Regions from separate parts of the Rhodobacter sp. 24-YEA-8 genome, predicted to be linked through region 1. Evidence: riboswitches for the same ligand, from Rfam matches in the RefSeq annotation. Region 1 holds a riboswitch; each other region holds the start of a gene.
The links. A riboswitch is a leader RNA that binds a small molecule or an ion and turns the genes downstream of it on or off. The one in region 1 is predicted to bind cobalamin.
Positions count from the first base shown of each region.

Region 2: another riboswitch for cobalamin. It lies ahead of bluB (5,6-dimethylbenzimidazole synthase); the one in region 1 lies ahead of BLW25_RS03630 (TonB-dependent receptor plug domain-containing protein).
Region 3: another riboswitch for cobalamin. It lies ahead of BLW25_RS04655 (aromatic ring-hydroxylating oxygenase subunit alpha); the one in region 1 lies ahead of BLW25_RS03630 (TonB-dependent receptor plug domain-containing protein).

Region 1 covers NZ_FNSK01000001.1:740,705-747,430, forward strand. Annotated here, with positions in the region: gene BLW25_RS03625 (amidase) at 1-991, opposite strand, end outside; cobalamin riboswitch at 1,164-1,403, shown strand; gene BLW25_RS03630 (TonB-dependent receptor plug domain-containing protein) at 1,541-3,436, shown strand; gene BLW25_RS03635 (ABC transporter substrate-binding protein) at 3,436-4,296, shown strand; gene BLW25_RS03640 (FecCD family ABC transporter permease) at 4,293-5,276, shown strand; gene BLW25_RS03645 (ABC transporter ATP-binding protein) at 5,273-6,016, shown strand; gene BLW25_RS03650 (adenosylcobinamide amidohydrolase) at 6,013-6,699, shown strand.
Region 2 covers NZ_FNSK01000001.1:1,794,466-1,801,191, forward strand. Annotated here, with positions in the region: gene BLW25_RS25235 (hypothetical protein) at 254-388, shown strand; gene bluB (5,6-dimethylbenzimidazole synthase) at 1,198-1,968, opposite strand; cobalamin riboswitch at 2,018-2,201, opposite strand; gene BLW25_RS08880 (bactofilin family protein) at 2,551-2,952, shown strand; gene BLW25_RS08885 (DUF1489 family protein) at 3,029-3,457, opposite strand; gene BLW25_RS08890 (adenosylcobalamin-dependent ribonucleoside-diphosphate reductase) at 3,642-5,948, shown strand; gene BLW25_RS08895 (YoaK family protein) at 5,958-6,701, opposite strand.
Region 3 covers NZ_FNSK01000001.1:923,211-929,936, reverse strand. Annotated here, with positions in the region: gene BLW25_RS04665 (FAD-dependent oxidoreductase) at 1-263, opposite strand, end outside; gene thiD (bifunctional hydroxymethylpyrimidine kinase/phosphomethylpyrimidine kinase) at 260-1,060, opposite strand; TPP riboswitch at 1,134-1,240, opposite strand; cobalamin riboswitch at 1,381-1,596, shown strand; gene BLW25_RS04655 (aromatic ring-hydroxylating oxygenase subunit alpha) at 1,723-2,973, shown strand; gene BLW25_RS04650 (FAD-binding oxidoreductase) at 2,977-4,068, shown strand; gene BLW25_RS04645 (PaaI family thioesterase) at 4,185-4,619, shown strand; gene nrdH (glutaredoxin-like protein NrdH) at 5,248-5,472, shown strand; gene nrdI (class Ib ribonucleoside-diphosphate reductase assembly flavoprotein NrdI) at 5,483-5,920, shown strand; gene nrdE (class 1b ribonucleoside-diphosphate reductase subunit alpha) at 5,902-6,726, shown strand, end outside.

The sequences.
Region 1 (6,726 bases):
TCAGCGCGCTGCCTTTCAGCTTCTGCCGGATCGTAAGCGCGGTGCCGACCGCAACGATATCGGTCCAGGCCCGCATCATCGCTCCGATATCCGCCTTTGGCCGCGCCGGCTCCACATGGTGCCCAAGGCCTTCCAGCAGCCGCCCGGCCTCCTGCACCGCGGCTGCGACCTCCGGGTCAATCGCGGCGCCGGTAAAGGTCGTGTCGCAGATCGCCACGCGCAGCCGCCGGGGCGGGGCCGAGATCGCCTGGCCGTAGCCCTTTGCCAGCGGCGGCGCGCAATAGGGGGCACCGAGGTCGGGCCCCTCGCAGGCATCCAGCATCACCGCCGTGTCGCGGACCGAACGTGTCAGGAACCCGTCAATCGCCATGCCGGCCCAGCCCTCGCCGGACCATGGCCCGTCGGGCAGCCGCGCGCGGGTCGGCTTGAAGCCGAAAAGCCCGCAATTCGAGGCTGGAACCCGGACCGAGCCACCACCGTCTGATCCATGCGCGAAAGCGACGATCCCTGCCGCGACCGCCGCCGCCGCGCCGCCCGACGAGCCGCCGGCGGTATGGTCAGTGTTCCAGGGGTTGCGGGTTGGCCCGCCATAGACGGCGGCCTCGGTTGCGATGCCGACCCCGCCTTCGGGGCTTGTCGTGCGCCCGAATGTCACCACCCCGGTCGCCCGCATCCGGGCCATCATATTGCAATCGGCGGCATAGGTCCTGGCCGGACCAAGCCGCGTGCCGTTAAGGGACGGCAGCCCCTTTGCCTCGAGCCCCAGATCCTTGATCAGAAAGGGCACGCCGCGAAACGGTCCGCGCGGAAGGCCTGCGCGGATTTCGGCGCGCGCGACCTCTTCCTGCACCAGCACCACGGCGTTGATTGCCGGATTTCGGGCGCCGACCGCGGCCAGCGCCGCATCCAGCAGCTCATCCGGGCTGACCTCGCCCTTTGCCACCAGCCCCGCAAGTTCGGTCGCATCCCGTGCGCCCAGATCCCCGATCATCTGCGATTCCCCGTTATTCATCCCGATGCCAGTCTGGACGCGGCGCCCGGGAAAGGTCCAGAGGCGCCGCGCATCATGCTGTTACCGCAACCATGTGACCCGGGCGACCAAAGCGGCGACTGCCGCAACCTTGCGCCCCGTCAGCCGCTTGACAGAGGGCAAGGGCGGATCGCATGGAGGACAGAGCAACGGTTCCGGCGCCGCGCCCGCAAAGCGCGGTTTTCCGGAGAATAGGGAATGTGGCCGGTCCTTTCTGCACAGGGATCCGGGACCACAGCTGCCCCCGCAACTGTAAGCGGCGAGCGGCGGTTGATGATGCCACTGGAGCCTCCTCAGGGGGGCAGTTCCGGGAAGGCCAGCCGTCCGCCCGGACCCGCGAGCCAGGAGACCTGCCGCTGCTGATCACCCTTTCCCTCGCACGGGGCGTGCGGCGGAGGGCGGAGTGCCGCCAGAGGTGACGTTCACGCGCATCGGGCGGGCTTTCCCCCGAAGCGAAAACGCATCAGGGCGGCGGTCAGGGACCGGCGGCTCCGAAGAAAGGGCTGAGAGATGTTTCACAGGGTTTCCCATCTTGCAGTGATTGCCGCGCTGGCTGCCGGTGCGGCCGGCAATGCGCGCGCACAGACACAGGACGAAGACCCTGTTGACCTGGGCACGATCACGCTCTCGGCCCTGCGTTACGGGGCCGATATTGCGCGCTCCGGCGTCTCGGTCAGTGTGGTTGACCGCGCCGAGCTGGACAAAAGCGCCGATCTGCGGCTCGCGGATTTTCTTGGCACATTGCCGGGGGTCTCGGTGATCAGCCAGGGTGGTTTTGGTGCCAATACCGCCTTGCGGATCCGTGGCTTCGACGGGCGTCATATCGCGGTCTATATCGACGGGATCCGCATTGACGACCCGTCCGGCGTGCAGGTCTCGACCGATTTCGGCGCGCTGATGACCGATGATATTGCCCGGATCGAGGTGCTGCGCGGGTCGCAATCGGCGCTGTGGGGCGGCTCGGCCGTGGCCGGGGTGATCAATATCTCGACATTGTCCGGGGCAGAGCCGGGGCTGCATCAGAAGGTGAGCGTCGAAGGGGGCAGCCATAATTCGGCCCGCCTTGCCTGGGGCCTGACCCAAAAGGATGACCAGCTTGAACTGGCCCTGAATGCCAGCCATTTCCGCACCGACGGGATATCGGCCTTTGACGGGGGCACCGAAGCGGATGGCGCCGAGGCCAGCCGGCTGTCGTTTTCGGCGCGCTACCGGGTCTCAGATCTGGTGACGCTGGGGGGCGCCGCTTTCTGGCAAAAGACCCGCAGCGATTATGACGGCTATATCGATACGGATGGCGATGGCTATACCGATACTTTCACCGATCTGCCCAATGAGATGCGCCGCCAGGACCTTGGCCTGCGCCTCTTCGCAGAGCTGGAGACCGGCAATACGCTGCATGTGCTGGGCATCGGCTTTTCACGCAACAAGCGCGATATGGATGACGAGAACGGCAAAAGCGCCTTTACCGGCGAGCGTCTGACGCTGGACTGGCAGGCGACCAGCACGCTGTCTGACCAGCTGACCCTGTCTTATGGTGCGGATTTCAACCGTGAAGAGGCGAAAACCTCGGCCATGCCCGGAGGCTCGGGTAATACCGATACCAAAGGCATCTGGGGCCAGCTTGCCTGGTCGCCGCGCGAAGGCTTCGATGTGACTGCGGCACTGCGGTATGATGACCATTCGGCCTTTGGCGGTTTCGGCACCGGGCGGCTTTCCTTTGCCTGGGCGGCTGCCGAGGGGCTGACCCTGCGCGGTGCCGTCGCGCGGGGCTTCCGCGCGCCCTCGCTTGACGAGCTGTACGGTGATTATCCGGGGCTGTTCTTCACCGGTAATCCCGATCTCGATCCCGAAACCAGCGTCTCATACGAGCTGGGTGCAGATTATGCCTTCGGGACAGGTGCGTCGCTGTCTTTCACGGCTTTCCGCATCGAGGTCGAAGACCGTATCGCCGCCGATCCCGCGACCTTCTGGTCGACCCTGGGCAATCTGGCGGGCAGCTCGGTGTCGAAAGGCGTCGAGCTGGCCGCGAAAACCAGGCTGAGCGATGCGCTGAGCCTCACGCTCGCCTATACCTATACCGATGCGCATGACCCGAATGGGGCGCGCCTGACGGCGGTGCCGCGCCATAATCTGGCGCTCGCGCTGGATGCACAGATCAGCGAGCGGGTCTCGGCGCGCTTTACCCTCAGCCATCTGGCCGGACGCCGCGACAGGCATGTGAACAGCTTTGCCGCCCTCGATATGCCCGATGTCACCTTGCTGGATGCCGCTTTCAGCTATCGGATCAGTGACAGTATCGGGGCCACATTGCGCATTGAGAACGTGACCGATGAGCACTGGCAGTCGTCGCATGGTTACGGCACGCCGGGTCGCACGGCCTGGCTCGGGCTGCAGGCACGGTTCTGATGCTGCGCGCCGCCACCCTTGTCCTGCTCTTTGGGGCCTTGCCGGTGGCGGCCGACCCTCTTCCCCCTCCGGGGCGGGTGGTCTCGATCAACCTGTGCACCGATCAGCTGGCGATGATGCTGGCGGCGCCGGGGCAACTGGTTTCGGTCAGCCATCTGGCCTCGGACCCGCTGGCCTCCTCCATGCCGGAGGAGGCCGCCGCCTATACCGCAAACCGGGGCGGCGCCGAGCAGGTATTTCTCATGACGCCCGGTCTCGTGCTGGCCGGCACCTATACTGCCCGTGCCAGTGTCGATCTGCTGCGCAGGCTTGGCATCCGGGTGGAACAGGTGACGCCGGTCACCTCGCTGGAGGGCGTCAGCGCTCAGATCCGCGAGGTGGCGGGGTATCTCGGGCGCGAGGCGGCGGGCGAGGCGCTGGTCGCTGAATTCGAGGCCGGTCTTGCGGCGCTGGCGACTGATCTGGCCCTGAAACCGGCAGCACTTTATTATCCCAATGGCTATACGACGGGGAAGGGCACCCTGTCGGATGATGTCCTCGCACATACCGGTTTCGCCAATATCGGCGCGGTCGCGGGCGTCACTGGCGGAGGTGTCCTGCCGATGGAGCTGCTCGTGATGGCGCAGCCCGACCTGGTCGTGACCTCGAAACCCTATCCCGGCGCCTCGCGTTCGGAAGAGATCCTTGACCACCCCGCGCTGGCGCTTTTACAGGCTGAGGCCGGGTTGGTGGCCTTCAGCGATGCCGACTGGATCTGCGGCACACCGCATATCCTGCGCGCCGTCGCGGCGATGCGTGCGGCGCGGCTGGGGCTGGAGGCCGCATCGGCCACAAAAGACGCGGGGGAGCGAGCGGAATGAAAATGCTGATCCCGCTGTTGCTGGCGCTGGTGGCGGCGCTGTTTGCGGCCTCGCTTCTGATCGGGCCGGCAGGGCTGGGCCTTGGCGAAAGCCTGCGCGCGCTTTTGGGCGGCGAGGGCGGGCCGGTCATGCTGGTGATGCAGGAGATCCGCCTGCCGCGCGCGCTCCTCGGGCTGCTGATCGGCGCGGCGCTCGGGATTTCCGGCGCTGCGATGCAGGGCTATCTGCGCAACCCCCTGGCCGAGCCGGGGCTGATCGGTGTTTCGGCCTCGGCGGCCCTGGGCGCAGTTCTGACCCTGCAGACCGGGCTTGCAGCGGCTTTTTCGCTGGCCTTGCCGCTGGCGGCGCTGGCGGGGGCGGGGCTGGCCTCACTGCTGATCCTGGGGCTTGCGGGCCCGCGCGGCGGCGCGCTGGCGCTGATCCTTGCCGGGATCGCGATTTCCGCGCTGGCTGGCGCGGCGACCTCGCTGGTCCTGAACCTCTCGCCCAACCCCTTTGCCGCGGCCGAGATCGTCTATTGGATGATGGGTTCGCTCGCGGACCGGTCTTTCACCCATGTCTGGCTGGCGGCGCCGTTTATCCTTGTGGGCGTTGTGGCGCTCCTGAGCCTCGGGAGGGGCCTTGATGCGATGACGCTGGGCGAGGATGCGGCCGAGAGCCTCGGCATCCGCCCGGCAAGGCTGCGCCTTGTGCTGATCCTCGGGTGTTCGGCGGCGGTGGGTGCCTCGGTCGCGGTCGCGGGGGCGATTGGCTTTGTCGGGCTTGTGGTGCCGCATGTGCTGCGCCCGCTGGTTGGCGCCAGTCCCTCGCGGCTTTTGCCGGCGGCGGCCCTTGGCGGCGCCGCGGTGCTGCTTGCCGCCGATATCGCGACCCGGCTGATCGCGCCGGATCGCGACCTGAAGCTCGGCGTGCTGACGGCTCTGGTCGGGGCGCCTTTCTTCCTGCATCTGATCTGGAAGATGCGGAGGGTTGAGGCATGACATTGCTGACGCTGGACAGGGTGACCGTGCGGCGCGGCGCCCGCGCAGTGGTCGAAGGTGTTTCGCTGACGGTGTGCGAGGGAGAATTCGTCGGGCTGATCGGCCCGAACGGCGCCGGCAAGACCACTCTGATGCGCGCCGCTCTGGGGCTTTTGCCGCATGAGGGGCGATCGAGCCTTGCCCTGATGCCGGCCCGGGCCCGGGCGCGGACAGTCGCCTTCCTGCCGCAGGGGCGCGAGATCGCCTGGCCCGTCTCGGTCGCGGATCTGGTGGCTCTGGGCCGTGCGCCCTGGGGCCATGCCGATCCTGCCGATCCGGCAGTGGCGCGGGCACTCAGACGTCTCGGCATAGAGCATTTCGCGACCCGGCCCGCGACCGAGCTTTCGGGCGGCGAACAGGCGCGGGCGCTGATTGCCCGCGCGCTGGCGCAGGAGACGCCGCTGCTGATCGCCGATGAGCCGGGCGCCGGTCTCGACCCGGAGGCGCAGATCCGCATGATGACGATCTTTGCTGATCTGGCGCGCGAGGGGCATGGTGTGATGGCCTCCGTCCATGATCTGGGCCTCGCCGCCCGCCATTGCACCCGGCTTTTGCTGATGGATCGCGGGCGTCTGGTCGCCGATGGCCCGCCACGCGAGGTGCTGACCGAGGCGCGGCTTGCGGTTACATTCGGCATCCGCGCCCATCTGTCGGAAAGCGCGGAGGGGCTGATTTTCCAGCCGCTCGGGGTGATCCGGTGATCCGCGACCATCTCGCGCGGCCCTGGCTGTTCGCGCAATTGCCGGGCCCGATGCGCATCCTGTCCCATGCGCCTTATGGCGCGGGGTTCGTGACCGGCGACACCATCGCCTGGCGTGAGGTGCGCGACCAGGATCTGAAGCCGGATTTCCCGGTGGAAATCTGGTTCGGGGCCGAGATGGCCCGCGCCCCGATGCAAGCGACGGTTGGCGTGATGACCTCGCGCGATGTATCGAGCCGGGTGCTGGCCGAGGCTGAGGCGGAAGGTGTCCGGGCGGCGGCGCTTGTGACGCTGGGCCTCTCGAATGCCGAATCCGTCGGGCGGCGCCTGCCCTGGCACAGCGCCGATGGATCGGGGTTTGGGACGGTGAATATCCTCGTCAGCACCGATGCCGCCCTGTCGCAGACCGCACAGATCGAGGCGCTGACCATTGCGGTCGAGGCCCGTACCGCCGCGATCATGGATCTGGGGCTGGATCTCACCACCGGCCGCGCCACGGGGACCGGCACCGATTGCCTGGCGCTGGCCTGCCTGCCGGGCGAGGGGCGCTATGCCGGGCTTCATACCGCGGCAGGCGAAGCGGTGGGCGCCGCCGTGCGCAAGGCGGTGGCGCAGGCAGGCGCGGAATGGATGGCCTGGCGCGCGCGGAAGCTGCGCGACCCGGGCACGCAGGCCACCCGTTAAGGCCCGCCTCCCGAAAATCTTACCCGT
Region 2 (6,726 bases), 1.1 Mb from region 1:
CCCCTGGTGCCGGCGCAGCAATGTCGCCGGCGCCTTCGTCTGTCCCGCGCGAGCGGCCCCGGTTACCGCAATCCAGGGGCCTCGCGGACCTGTACGTCCCGATCGCACACAATCTGATGTGGTCACTGCAAACCCGACATTGATGTAAGCTCAGTCTTTGCTGTCTGCCGATGTGCCTCACGAGGGAGATTGACGATGTCGAAACGAAAGCAGCACGTCCGCTGAATTCTGGGAGAAGGAGGCCCTTGAGGCCATGAAAGGCGAGGCGCCCGCGTCGGAACAGACGAGCCTGTCCGGCGTGTTTCCGACGATGATCAATCACCGGCAACGCGCGCTGCTCGATGGCGCATCCGGTGTTTTGAACGCGCTGGCCGCAAAGCGTCGGTGACCGATGAGGTCCTGGATCTGCATGCCAGGATCGGAAAGCTGGCGGTGGCCAACTCTTCTTTGGGAAGAAAGCTGCAGCTATGGGGCGGAAAGTGAGGCGCTGCATGGTGCAGGCAACCATCCGGGTCAGTTGATCGGCCGGCACTGCGCTTTGCCGTCGCTCCCCTGGTCGTCGTTTTACCATATACTGCCGGGTGAAACGGACCAGAGCCTCGCGCTGATGCGGCTGATCAATATGCAGGCCTGGACAGGCCTTTCTTTGGCCTCGGTCAGATGACCTCGCACCTGCGCAATAAGGGCCATAAGGTGAATGAAAAGCGCAAGCGCCGGCTTATGCGCCTGATCGGGCTGATGCCGGTCTGTCAGAAGCCCGACAGCAGCGGGCCAACTGCAGGGCACAAGATCTCTCCCCGCCTTCTGCGCGGGTTGCGGGTGGAACGGCAAACCAGGCCTGGGGCGCGGACTTCCCCTGTCTGCCAATGCCTCGCGGCTTTCGCTGTCTGATGGCGAACATGGATTAACAACATAGCCCAACGGGCCGGGCTCCCGTGCCCGGCAATACCTGAATCCACAGGCTTCCAATCCTGTAAGACATGGCTCAAGGCGCTGAAAAATGAGAACATCTGAGCGCGCCGCAGCGACCGGCTGAACGCCACCGAGCCGGCAGCATTCACTCCGGGTGCGTCATTCCTTGGGAAAGCTACGGAACGCCCGCCTGGTCCGGGCCATCCCGCATCCGCGCCGGGTGTCTCTTCCCCGCCTGCCGCGTTGGCCCGAGGGATGCGGCCCATGGGAGCAGAGGCGGGATCTTCAGCGCCCCTGCCAGCGGTCGGCGAAGACCATGTCTTCCAGCCGGTGACGCTGCCCCCAGCCCCGGACCTCAAGCTCTGGCCGGTCATAAAGGTCGCGCACATGCCCAAGGCACAGGAGCGCCACCGGCACCACTCCATCGGGCAGATGCAGGATGCGCTTGAGATCACCTTCGCGGAAGATGCTGACCCAGCCGACGCCGATCCCCTCGGCCCGCGCGGCGAGCCAGAGGTTCTGCACCGCGCAAACCGTGGAATAGAGGTCGGTCGCGGCATCATGGGTGCGGCCCAGCACCACCGGACCGCCACGTGTACGGTCACAGGTGACGCAAAGGCAAAGCGGCGCCTCAGAGATCCCCTGGAGCTTGAGCTGCGAATAAAGCGCGCGCCGCCCCTCGCCGAACATCGCCGCCGCCTCGGTATTGGCGGTCTCGAAGGCGGCACGGATCTCGCTCCGCACGCCATCATCACGGATCAGGATGAAGTTCCACGGCTGAGAGAGCCCGACCGAAGGCGCGGCATGAGCCGCCGCCAGGAGCCGGAGCAGCAGATCGTCGCTTAACGGATCGGGCAGGAACTGGCCCCGCACATCGCGGCGCTCAAAGATCGCGCGGTAGACGGCGGCGCGTTCCTCTCCCGAAAAGGCAGCGGCGGTGCCGGGCGGGCGAAAGTCCGCACCGGAAGCGCCCGGATCTGCGCCTTGGGGTTTGGAAGCGAGCTGTTCGGCAGGACCGTGATCGCAACGGGCCGCGCGCGGCACATTTATCGGCATGACATTTCCCCTGTCAGGCAAACCGGCGCCCCTGCTGCCGTCCGCGCAGCCGGGGCCGTTCTGGTCTGGCCGGTCTTCTGGCTTGGTTTCACCCCGAAGCGGCGCCTTCCCGGCCAAAGCCAGTGGCATCTGCCGCCCGGTCCGCAAAAGCGGTCCACCTTACAGCGTTGGGCACGCGGCGGATTTGCACCGCCTTCCCGATTATCCCTCCGGCCAAAGGCAGCGCAGGGCCTGCGCCGCTGCCCGGGCCGGAAAGCACCAGACCGCAGCACTATCAGAGAAGTCCGGCCAGAACGCAACCGCGCCGCCGCCTGATTCGCAGCGACGGGCTGCGCCCTGCGATCCGCCCCGGCCGGCATCGCCGCCCGCACCGGACAGGATGCCCCGCCCCCAAAGAGCGCGCCTTCCTGTTTCACGCGCCTTTTCACCGGCTTTGCGCTGACGCTTGCCGCCCCGCCCTGTCGTGATCATTGAGTTTCGGCAGAAAACCGGCTTTCCCCGGCCTCACCGGTCGCACTCCACTTGACCCTTGCGCCGCAATTCCGCCTTATCGCCCCCGAGACGCTTTCAGAAAGATCCCCCATGTTCTCGAAAACTGCCGCTCCGAATGGCGAGCCCGGACAGGCTGGCTCCCAGGTGACCACGCCTCCCGCCGGCGCCAGCCGCAGCAATGCGACCCGCTCTGTGCTTGGCTCTGACCTGAAGATCACCGGCGAGATCAGCTCGACCGGCGCGCTTGAGGTTCTGGGCGAGGTTGATGGCAATATCACCGCCGACGCGCTGGCTGTCGGGCAGCATGGCCGCATCTCCGGCTCGGTCAGTGCCAAATCGGTCGAGGTGCATGGCCGGCTCGACGGCAAGGTCGACAGCCAGCATTTCATCATGCGCGCCACCGCCCAGGTGACCGCCGATATCACTTACGACACCCTGGTGATCGAGAGCGGCGCCACCATCGAAGGCCGCTTCACCCGCGGTCGCGGCTGATCGCCAGCATCTGCATTGGCCGATCTGAACCAGCCCTGGTCGGGCAGTTCGGATCGGGCCGATTCCGCAAAATGCTTCAGCGCAGGCCGATCTCGGCCAAAGCGCGTTCCAGCTCAGGCGGCAGGCTGTCATCGCCGTCCCGGCTCAGCGTCAGGTCACGCGGCACGTCCTCTGGCCCGATATAGCGCCAGCCCTGAAACGGGCGGCGCGGCGCGGATTCGGTGCGGATGATCTCTCGGTCCATCACGATGGCGCAGCGGCTGATACCATCGCCGGTCTCGACCCGCTCCAGCGCGGTGATGCGCTGCCGGCAGAGGATCACCCCCTTGATCACCCAGTAAAGCGAGCCACCCGCCAGCACTTCTGCCTCGCGTTTGGGCCACATACGGGTGACGTGCACCGCCTGCCCTGCCGGCCAGCGCGCCGCATTTTCCTCTTGCCAGGTCGCAAGATCCCCGATGCTTTCGGCACCGACACAAAGCTTGAGTATATTCACGAATCCCATGGCCGGATCATAGGCGCCTGCCCCGCCGCCGCAAGATTGACCGATGGCCTCCGCCTCCCTATCCTGTGGCTCTGGCCGGATCCGGCGCAAATGCTGGCCCAGTCCTCGCGCCGCTGACGGCCCTCTTTGCCGGAGGGTCTGCGCCTTGCCCGATACTGAACCCGATGCCGCCGCCGCCGACCGCCTGACCGGACCCGCTGCTCAGGCCGGGTCTGTCGCGCAGGGTGGGTTTGCCACCCCCATCGCGGCCCGGATCTGGGATATGAAATACCGGCTGAAGAACGCAGATGGCATGCCCATTGACCTGACGGTCGCCGACAGCTGGCGCCGTGTCGCCCGCGCCCTTGCGGTGGACGAGCCCGATCCCGCAGGCGCTGAGGCCCGGTTCATGTCGGCGCTGGAAAGCTTCCGCTTTCTGCCCGCCGGTCGCATCCTGGCCGGGGCCGGCACCGACCGCGCCGTCACGCTGTTCAACTGTTTCGTCATGGGCGCTATCCCCGATTCGATGGAGGGGATTTTTCAGGCCCTGAAAGAGGCCGCGCTGACCCTGCAACAGGGCGGCGGCATCGGCTATGATTTCTCGACCATCCGGCCGAAAGGCGCATTGGTGGCGTCTGTGGCGGCGGATGCTTCGGGGCCTTTGTCCTTCATGGATGTCTGGGATGCGATGTGCCGCACCATCATGTCCGCCGGCGCGCGTCGCGGCGCGATGATGGCGGTCCTGCGCTGCGATCACCCTGATATCCTTGACTTTATCACCGCCAAACAGGATCCCGCGCGGCTGAGGATGTTCAATCTCTCGGTGCTGGTCACCGATGCCTTCATGGCGGCGGTGAACGCGGATCAGAGCTGGGAGCTGGTCTTTGGCGGCACGGTCTATCACAGCCTGCCCGCCCGCGCGCTCTGGGACCGGATCATGCGCGCGACCTATGATTATGCCGAGCCGGGCGTGATCTTCATCGACCGCATCAACCGGATGAACAACCTCCATTACGCCGAGGTGATCAGCGCCACCAATCCCTGTGGCGAACAGCCGCTGCCGCCCTACGGCGCCTGCCTGCTCGGGTCGGTCAACCTGGCCGCGCTGGTGCGGGACCCTTTCACCGAAGCGGCCCGGATCGCGGGTGATGAGCTAGCCGATCTTGTCGCAACGGCCGTGCGGATGCTGGATAATGTGATCGGTCAGTCACGCTTTCCCCTGCCCGAGCAAGAGGCCGAGGCCCGGGCCAAGCGGCGGATCGGCCTTGGTGTCACCGGGCTTGCCGATGCGCTTTTGATGTGCGGGCTGCGCTATGGCTCGGATGAGGCGGTGGTGCAGACCGATGCCTGGCTCAAAGCACTGTCGCGGGCGGCCTATCTTGCTTCGGTGGATCTTGCGAAAGAACGCGGCCCCTTCCCGCTGTTCGAGGCCGATGCCTTCCTCGCCGGCGGCACCATGGCGGCGATGGACAGGGATATCCGCGACGCCATCCGCAGCCATGGCATCCGCAATGCGCTGGTGACCTCCATCGCGCCTACGGGGACGATCTCGCTTTATGCGGGCAATGTGTCTTCGGGGATAGAGCCGGTCTTTGCCTGGAGCACAAGGCGCAGGGTGCTGCAAAAGGATGGCAGCGCGCGCGAGGAGGAGGTCGGGGATTACGCCCTGATGCGCTGGCGCGCGCTTCAGGGCGAGGCGCCCCTGCCCGCGCATTTCGTGACCGCACAGGAGCTTGCGCCGATGGATCATCTGCGGATGCAGGCGGCGGCACAGCGCCATATCGACAGCTCGATCTCAAAGACGATCAACTGCCCGGCGGATATCCCGTTCGAGGCCTTCCGCGATGTCTATCTTGCCGCCTGGGATATGGGCTGCAAGGGGTGCACCACATACCGGCCCAATGCGGTAACAGGATCGGTGCTGAGCGTCGCGCCCGCCCCCGGTGACAGCGAAACGCCCCGGGATGCGCCGCTGCCGCGCCCCGCCACGCTTTCGGGCGAGACCTATAAGATCCGCTGGCCGGGCTCGGAACACGCGCTGTACATCACGGTGAATGATATCGTCTCGGGCGGGCGCCGCCGCCCCTTCGAGGTCTTCATCAACTCGAAAAACATGGAGCATTTTGCCTGGACGGTGGCGCTGACGCGAATGATCTCGGCGGTGTTCCGGCGGGGGGGTGACGTGTCTTTCGTGGTGGGCGAACTCAAGGCGGTGTTCGACCCGAGGGGGGGCGCCTGGATTGACGGGCGCTACATCCCCTCGATCCTTGCTGCGATCGGCGGTGTGATCGAACGCCACCTGATCGCGACCGGCTTCATCGCGGGCGAAGGAATGGGGCTGAACTCCGACCCCGGCGCCCTGTCGCCGGGCGAGGCCCCCGGGAGCGGGATGGGAACCAGGGCCGGAGAGCCCGGACCCCAGGCCATCTGCCCCAGTTGCGGATCCTTTGATCTGCGCAGGGAAGAAGGCTGCCTGATCTGCGCCAGTTGCGGCTTTTCGCAATGCAGCTGAGGCGCGCCCTCAGCCTTGTCGGTATTTCCAGAGCGCCGGCAGCGCCATCGCCAGCAACAGGCATCCCAGCGGCAGCGAGAACCCGAACCCGACCCGCGCATAGCCAAGCGCCCCGGTCACCCCGCCCAGAAAGAAGGTGAAAACCAGCTGCGTCATCAGCCGCATCCGGTGCCAGTCAACCCTGTGGACCGCGTCGGGCGCATGGCGGCGATACAGGGCGCGACCGAGACCTATGCCGATATCGGTGATCATCGCCGTGGCATGGGTGGCGCGCAGCCTGCCGCCCGAGATCTTGGTCACGGTGGCGTTCTGCATCCCCATGGTGAAACAGAGACACGCCATGCACCAGAGCCGCCAGGCCGCGCCCTCATACCAGCCGCCGGTGGCGAACAGCATCAGGCAAACGCCCTGCACCGCCACGCTCACCGCATATTGGCGCCCCGGCAGATGCAGCCGCGCCCAGTGGATCAGGGCCGAACAAAAGGCGGCGCCGCTGACAAAGGCGCCGATGGCGATCACGGCAACAAGGCAGATCCACCACTCAGCCACCACCAGGTGATCGGCCAGCTGCGACAGATAGCCGGTCACATGCGAGGTATATTGACCAAGCGCGAAGAAGCCGCCCGCATTGGCCGCGCCGGCGGTGAAGGCGATGACCGTGGCCAGCAGCAGATCCGCCCCGGCAGATCGCCTGTGCCCCAGGATGATCCGCGCCGATTGCAGCGGATGCAGAATATGACGGTGCCGTTTCACAGCAATGCCTTTCGGGAATGCCTTT
Region 3 (6,726 bases), 180 kb from region 1:
AGAACCAGCGTCCCGGCCCCGGTGACCAGCCCGGTATGGGATTGCCACCAGGCGGCCGCGCCGGCCCCCAGCCGTTCGACCGGTTCCTCTGCCGATTCCGCCTCGCAATATGGCGCCAGCATACCGCCGGCCCACCAGGAACAGGCCTGCGGCCCGGGGCCTCCGGCAGGGTCCGAGATCGTGACCTCATGGCCGCGCGCCGTAAGTTCACTGGCCATCACAAGGCCCATGACACCGGCCCCGAGAATATGGACGCTGCTCATGATTGCGGCCAGAGCGCGTGGAAATGATGCACCGGCCCATGGCCGGATCCGACCTGCAGCGCATCCGCTGCCCGGATCGCCCCCTGGAGCCAGCGATGCGCCCGCGCCACCGCATCGGGGATTGTCATCCCCTGCGCCAGCCCTGCCGCAATCGCTGCGGCATAGCTGCACCCGGTGCCATGGGTATTTTTGGTCTGCTGGCGTTCTGCCGTGAAAACATGGGGTTCAGGGCCGATCAGCAGGTCGCGGCATTCTGCCCCCCCGGCATGACCGCCTTTCATCAACACCCAGGCCGGCCCAAGCGACAGGAGCGCGCGCCCCTGTATTTCCTGCACCCCATGGCTGCTGGCCTGGCTTTCGCCCAGAAGATCGGCCGCTTCGGGCAGGTTCGGGGTCAAAACCGTCGCAAGCGGCAAAAGCTCCTCGCGTAGCGCCGCGACTGCCTCGGCCGCGAGCAGCCGGTCGCCGGATTTCGCCACCATCACCGGATCAACCACCAGGGCCAGATTACGCCCCTTCAGCGCCGCCGCTACGGTCGAGACCAGTTCCGGATCGCCCAGCATCCCGATCTTCACCGCGCCCACGGCAAGATCATCGAACACCGCATCAAGCTGCGCCCGGACCATCTGCACCGGCAGGGCCATCACCGCTGTCACCGAGCGGGTGTTCTGCGCCGTGATCGCGGTGATCACGCTGGCCCCGTAAACGCGCATCGCCGCGAAACTTTTGAGATCGGCCTGGATCCCTGCGCCGCCGCCGGAATCAGACCCCGCTATGGTCAAAGCTATCGCCGTCATCATGCCCCCAATGACCGGCGAAAAGATTTGGGGAGACTGGCGTCCGGGCAAGCCGCAACGGGCCGCCAGAGACACGATCAGACCACCCGTTCCCTCCGCCGGTATGAACCGGATCAGGTTCGATGGGTTAGCCTTGCGGCCTCTCAGCCCCGGTTTCCCGGGACACCCCAACGAGTAAGTTGCCCAATCGTTAAGCGGAGCATTTTCGTTTGGCAACCGGCAAAATCCCGCTTTCAGCGCGAATGAGGCTGCTTACAGGGCCGCTGTCTGTTCCGCTTTGCGACATGTCGCAAACAGACAATCCCGGCCGCCGCACTGTGATCAATTCAGCCTCGCAAGGTGCCGCTGGCGACAGCGGAGAATTGGGAAGCCGGTGCGGTCCCGCAAGGGGTCAAAGCCGGCGCTGCCCCCGCAACGGTAGAGGCTGAGAGGCGCGACAAGGACCACTGGGCGGAGGAGCCCGGGAAGGTGTCGCGACCAGGGTTGAAAAGACCGCTCGCCAAGCCCGGAAACCAGCCTTGCACGAGATGTCGAGCCGCGGTGGGCGGCGAAGCGGCAACAGGCTCGCGGGTCCATCCCCGCGCGGGCCCTTCGCCGCCTGTTGTCCATCGCACGTCAAACCTGCCCGCGCAGCGCGCGCGGGCTAACGCGAAGGACAGCGAATGCTGAGCCAGTCCGAGACCCTTTCCCGCCTTCTGGCACGCCAGAGCGGCTATGCCTTAGAGCGCGATTTATATTGCGATCCCGGGGTGTTGGAGGCTGATCTTCAACATCTGTGGTATCGCGAATGGCTCTTTGCCATTCCGGGCTGCGAGCTGGAGAAACCCGGCGCCTTTGCCACGCTTCAGGTCGGCGCCTATCCGGTGGTGATCATCAAAGGCAAAGACAATCGCATCCGCGCTTTCCACAATGTCTGCCGCCATCGCGGTCAGCGGCTTTGCGCGAAGACCAATGGCTCGACGACGAACCTTGTCTGCCCCTATCACCAATGGACCTATGACCTCGAAGGCAAGCTCATTTTCGCCCGCGATATGGGCGAGGATTTCGACCCTTCGAAATTCGGGCTGAAGAAGGTGCACTGTGTCGATCTTGGCGGCATGGTCTTCATCTGTCTCGCCGATGTGCCCCCTTCCATTTCCGACCTCGCGCCGAAGCTGATGTCGTATCTGGCCCCCTCGGGGCTCGCGGATGCAAAGGTCGCTTTCAGCTCTACCATCGTCGAAAACGGCAACTGGAAGCTGGTGATCGAGAACAACCGCGAATGCTATCATTGCGGCGGCGCGCACCCGTCTTTGTGCCGGACCTATTCCGACAACCCGCGCATGACGGCAATGGAGGGACCCGATTCGGCCTCGCCCGACATCATCGAACACTGGAAACGCTGCGAGGCGGCCGGCCTGCCCTCGCGCTTCACCAACCATCCGCAGATGCAATGGCGGCTCGCCCGCATCCCGCTGCTCAACGGCGCCGAAAGCTATACGATGTCGACAAAGGCGGCGGTGGCGAAACGCATGGGCACCATGCCCTTCAACGATGCCGGCAGCCTTCTGTTCTTCCACTACCCGAACAGCTGGAACCATTTCCTTGGCGATCACGCCATCGTCTTCCGCATCCTGCCGATCAGCCCGACCGAGACGCAAGTGACCACCAACTGGCTGGTCCATAAGGATGCGGTCGAGGGCGTCGATTATGATCTCGAAACCCTGACCCGTGTCTGGCTCAACACCAATGACGAAGACCGCCAGGTGGTCGAAGAAAACCAGAAGGGCATTCTCTCGCCCGCCTATGAACCAGGGCCCTATTCCCCGATCCAGGAAGAAGGGGTGATGCAGTTCGTGGACTGGTATGCGGGCATCATGACGCAACGCCTTGGCCCTGTTTCCGGCACAGGCCCGGCACTGGCGGCGGAATAAATCATGGGAAGGCAACAGCTTAACTGGTCCGCGAAACCCTGGGATGATGCGGAGCATCTTGAATGCGCCATGGTCGTGCCCGAGACGCCGGATACTGCCACCTTCACCTTCCGCGCGCCCTCGGGCGCCTGGTTTGACTATCAGCCGGGCCAGTTCGTGACGCTCGACCTGCCGGTTGATCCGAAAAAGGGCGCGAAGGGCAATGTGCAGCGCACCTATACGATCTCGTCTTCGCCGTCGCGGCCGCTGTCGATCTCGGTCACGGTGAAAGCCCAGGCGACATCCATCGGCACGCGCTGGATGCTCGATCACCTGAAGCCGGGGATGAAGATCAAAGCTTACGGCCCGGCGGGGATTTTCAGCTCGCACCGGCATCCGGCAAAGAAATACCTCTTTATCTCGGCGGGATCAGGCATCACGCCGATGATGTCGATGACGACCTGGGCCTGGGATTCGGGCGAGATGCCCGACATCACCTTCGTCCATGCCGCGAAACGCCCGTCAGAGATCCTGCTGAAGAAACGGCTGGAAGGCTTTGCCGACCGCGTGCCGGGGCTGAAACTCCGGTTCACGGTTGAAGAGCCAGACCCGTTCCAGACCTGGTCCGGCTATCAGGGGCGCCTGTCGCAGATCATGCTGGGCCTGATGGCGCCGGATTATCTGGAGCGCGAGGTCTTCTGCTGCGGGCCGGAGCCCTTCATGCAGGCGGTGCGCGACATGCTGGTCTCGCTTGGCTTCGATATGGAACATTACCATCAGGAGAGCTTTGGCGCCCCGGTAAGTTCCGAAGCCGAGGCGCCGGTGATCGAAGATGTGATCCCGGATGCGGATGCCGGCGCGCAGATCACCTTTGCGGCGTCGAACGTCACCGCGCGCTGCTCCGAGACCGATACGGTGCTGGCCGTCGCGAAACGCTCGGGGCTCAATATCCCCTCGGGCTGCACCTTTGGCCTTTGCGGCACCTGCAAGGTGAAGAAAACCGCAGGTGATGTGCATATGGTCCATAATGGCGGCATCTCGGATGACGAGATTGCCGAGGGCTGGATCCTCGCCTGTTGCTCGAACCCGATGGGCAAGATCACGGTTGAGGTCTGAGAGCGGCGCGGCCTGACAGAAATCCTGACAGAAATGACGCATCGGCAGCCTTGCCGGTGCGTCTGAGACAGCTACTCTCCCCGCCGGGCACCGCGCGCAGATATGGGAGAACACCGATGACAAAACCGATCCTGATGGACAGAGCCGCGCTGAACGACTTTGTCACCCGCGATTTCGGCCAGGTGGCGGCGGATTTCACCGTCGATGCGGTGACAGATCAGGGCATAAGGCTGCGGCTGCAAGTGGCCGAACGCCATCTGCGCCCGGGCGGCACCGTATCCGGCCCCACGATGTTCGCCCTTGCCGATGTGGCAGTCTACCTTGCCATCCTGTCGAGGATCGGGCCGGTGGCGCTTGCGGTCACCACGGGATGTTCCATCGATTTCATGCGCAAGCCAGCCGCCGGGCGCGGGCTTTACTGCGATGTGCGGCTTTTGAAACTTGGCCGTGTGCTGGCGGTGGCCGATGCGCTGATCTTCTCGGACGGGGTCGAGGATCCGGTGGCTCGGGCGAATATGACCTATTCCATCCCGCCTGCCCCGGCTGCCTGAAACACCGCGAACCAGGACCTGCCACTCGGGACCTTCGAATCAATTTGATGACGGCCCGGCGGGCGCGACCGGCAGCTGCAGTGCCTTCCCCTGGGTCAACCGGCTTATCCCCAGAGATGTGCACCATTCTGTCCACGAAGCGGCCCGACCAGGGGGCGCCCCTGCTCCTGGATATTGTGCAAGGCGAAATATTGCGCAGCCCGGCTCTGTGGGTTTAGGGGCACACATTTCCGCCATGCGCCCACGGCAAAGCAACGATTTCCTCTGATTTCAGCAGCTTTTCAACTCTGAGTCGTTCCGGTCACGGCTGGCATTTCAATAACACAAGATGTTGACAGCAGGGCAAATCGGGGATCAATATGCAGATGTTCCGGGAGCAAACCTGCAGCCTGCGACGCGTCCGAAATCCGGGGAAACCGGGGCATTTCCGGGCGCAGCCAGCGGCAGGAACGGCCAGGGGAAACTCCGGGGGGAAACCTTCGGGAAGACCATAGCCGCGGCAGGATCCCAGGGCAAAGTGAAGGCAACAAAACCGTGCGACGGGCGCGAGAATATGACCCGGCGGAAGCTTTCCGCTGGCCGTTTCTCAGTGAACCGCAGCCACATGGGACAGTAGAAGGATCAGGCAATGACCATCACCGTTTACTCCAAACCCGCATGCGTTCAGTGCACCGCAACCACCCGTGCGCTCGACGCCAAAGGCTTGTCCTATTCCATCATCGATCTGACCGAAGATGCCGATGCGATGAATCGCGTCGTGGCACTCGGCTATCGCCAGGCCCCCGTCGTCATCGCCGGTGACGCCCATTGGGCTGGCTTTCGTCCCGATATGATCGGCCGCCTCGCCAGCTGAGGGGGTCTCCGTGCCCGGGCTCGTCTTTTTCTCTTCTGCCTCGGGCAATACCCTGCGTTTCGTCACGCGCCTGGAAGAAGTCAGCGCTGGCCGCTATGGCGCGGCGCTGCGTATCCCAATATCCCCGCAGGATCCTATGCCGGATCCGGGCGGGGATTTCGTTCTGATCTGCCCGACATTCGCCGATGGCGAGGGGCGTGGCGCGGTCCCGAAACAGGTGATCCGCTTTCTGAATGACCCTGAGCGGCGCGCCGGTCTGCGCGGAGTGATCGCCGGGGGCAACCGAAATTTCGGACAGACCTATGCCCTTGCGGGCCGGGTTATAGCTGCCAAATGCAATGTGCCGGTTCTCTACAGCTTCGAGCTGGCCGGCACGGAAACCGACATCGCCCGCGTCCGGCGCGGGCTTGATCTATTCTGGGGGATGGAATGCTCGACAATGGCGTGAAGCCGGCGCTGGACTACCATGCGCTGAACGCAATGCTGAACCTCTATGACGGGGAAGGCAAAATCCGCTTCGACGCCGACCGCATGGCGGCGAAGCAATATTTCCTGCAACATGTGAACCAGAACACGGTCTTCTTCCACAACCTGGATGAAAAACTGCGCTATCTGGTCGATGAGGGCTATTACGAGCCCGATGTGCTGGACCAGTATTCGCGCAATTTCCAGCGCCAGATCTGGGATGCGGCCTATGAGAAGAAGTTCCGTTTCCCGACCTTCCTCGGCGCGTTCAAATATTACACCAGCTACACGCTGAAGACCCGCGACGGTCAGCGCTTCCTTGAGCGTTACGAGGATCGCGTGGTCATGGTCGCGCTGGCGCTCGCGCGTGGCGATGAGGCGCTGGCGATGTCCTTCATGGACGAGATCCTTTCGGGCCGCTTCCAGCCCGCAACGCCGACCTTCCTGAACGCAGGAAAAATGTCGCGCGGCGAGCTGATCTCGTGCTTCCTGCTGCGGCTTGAAGACAATATGGAGTCGATTGGCCGTTCGATTAACTCCGCCCTGCAGCTGTCGAAACGCGGCGGTGGCGTGGCCTTGATGCTGACGAACCTGCGTGAGGCCGGAGCGCCGATCAAAGGGATCGAGAACCAGTCCTCGGGCGTCATTCCGGTGATGAAGCTCCTGGAGGATTCCTTCTCCTACGCGAACCAGCTGGGCGCGCGTCAGGGGGCGGGCGCGGTCTATCTGAACGCCCACCACCCCGATATCCTGCGTTTCCTCGACACCAAGCGCGAGAATGCCGACGAG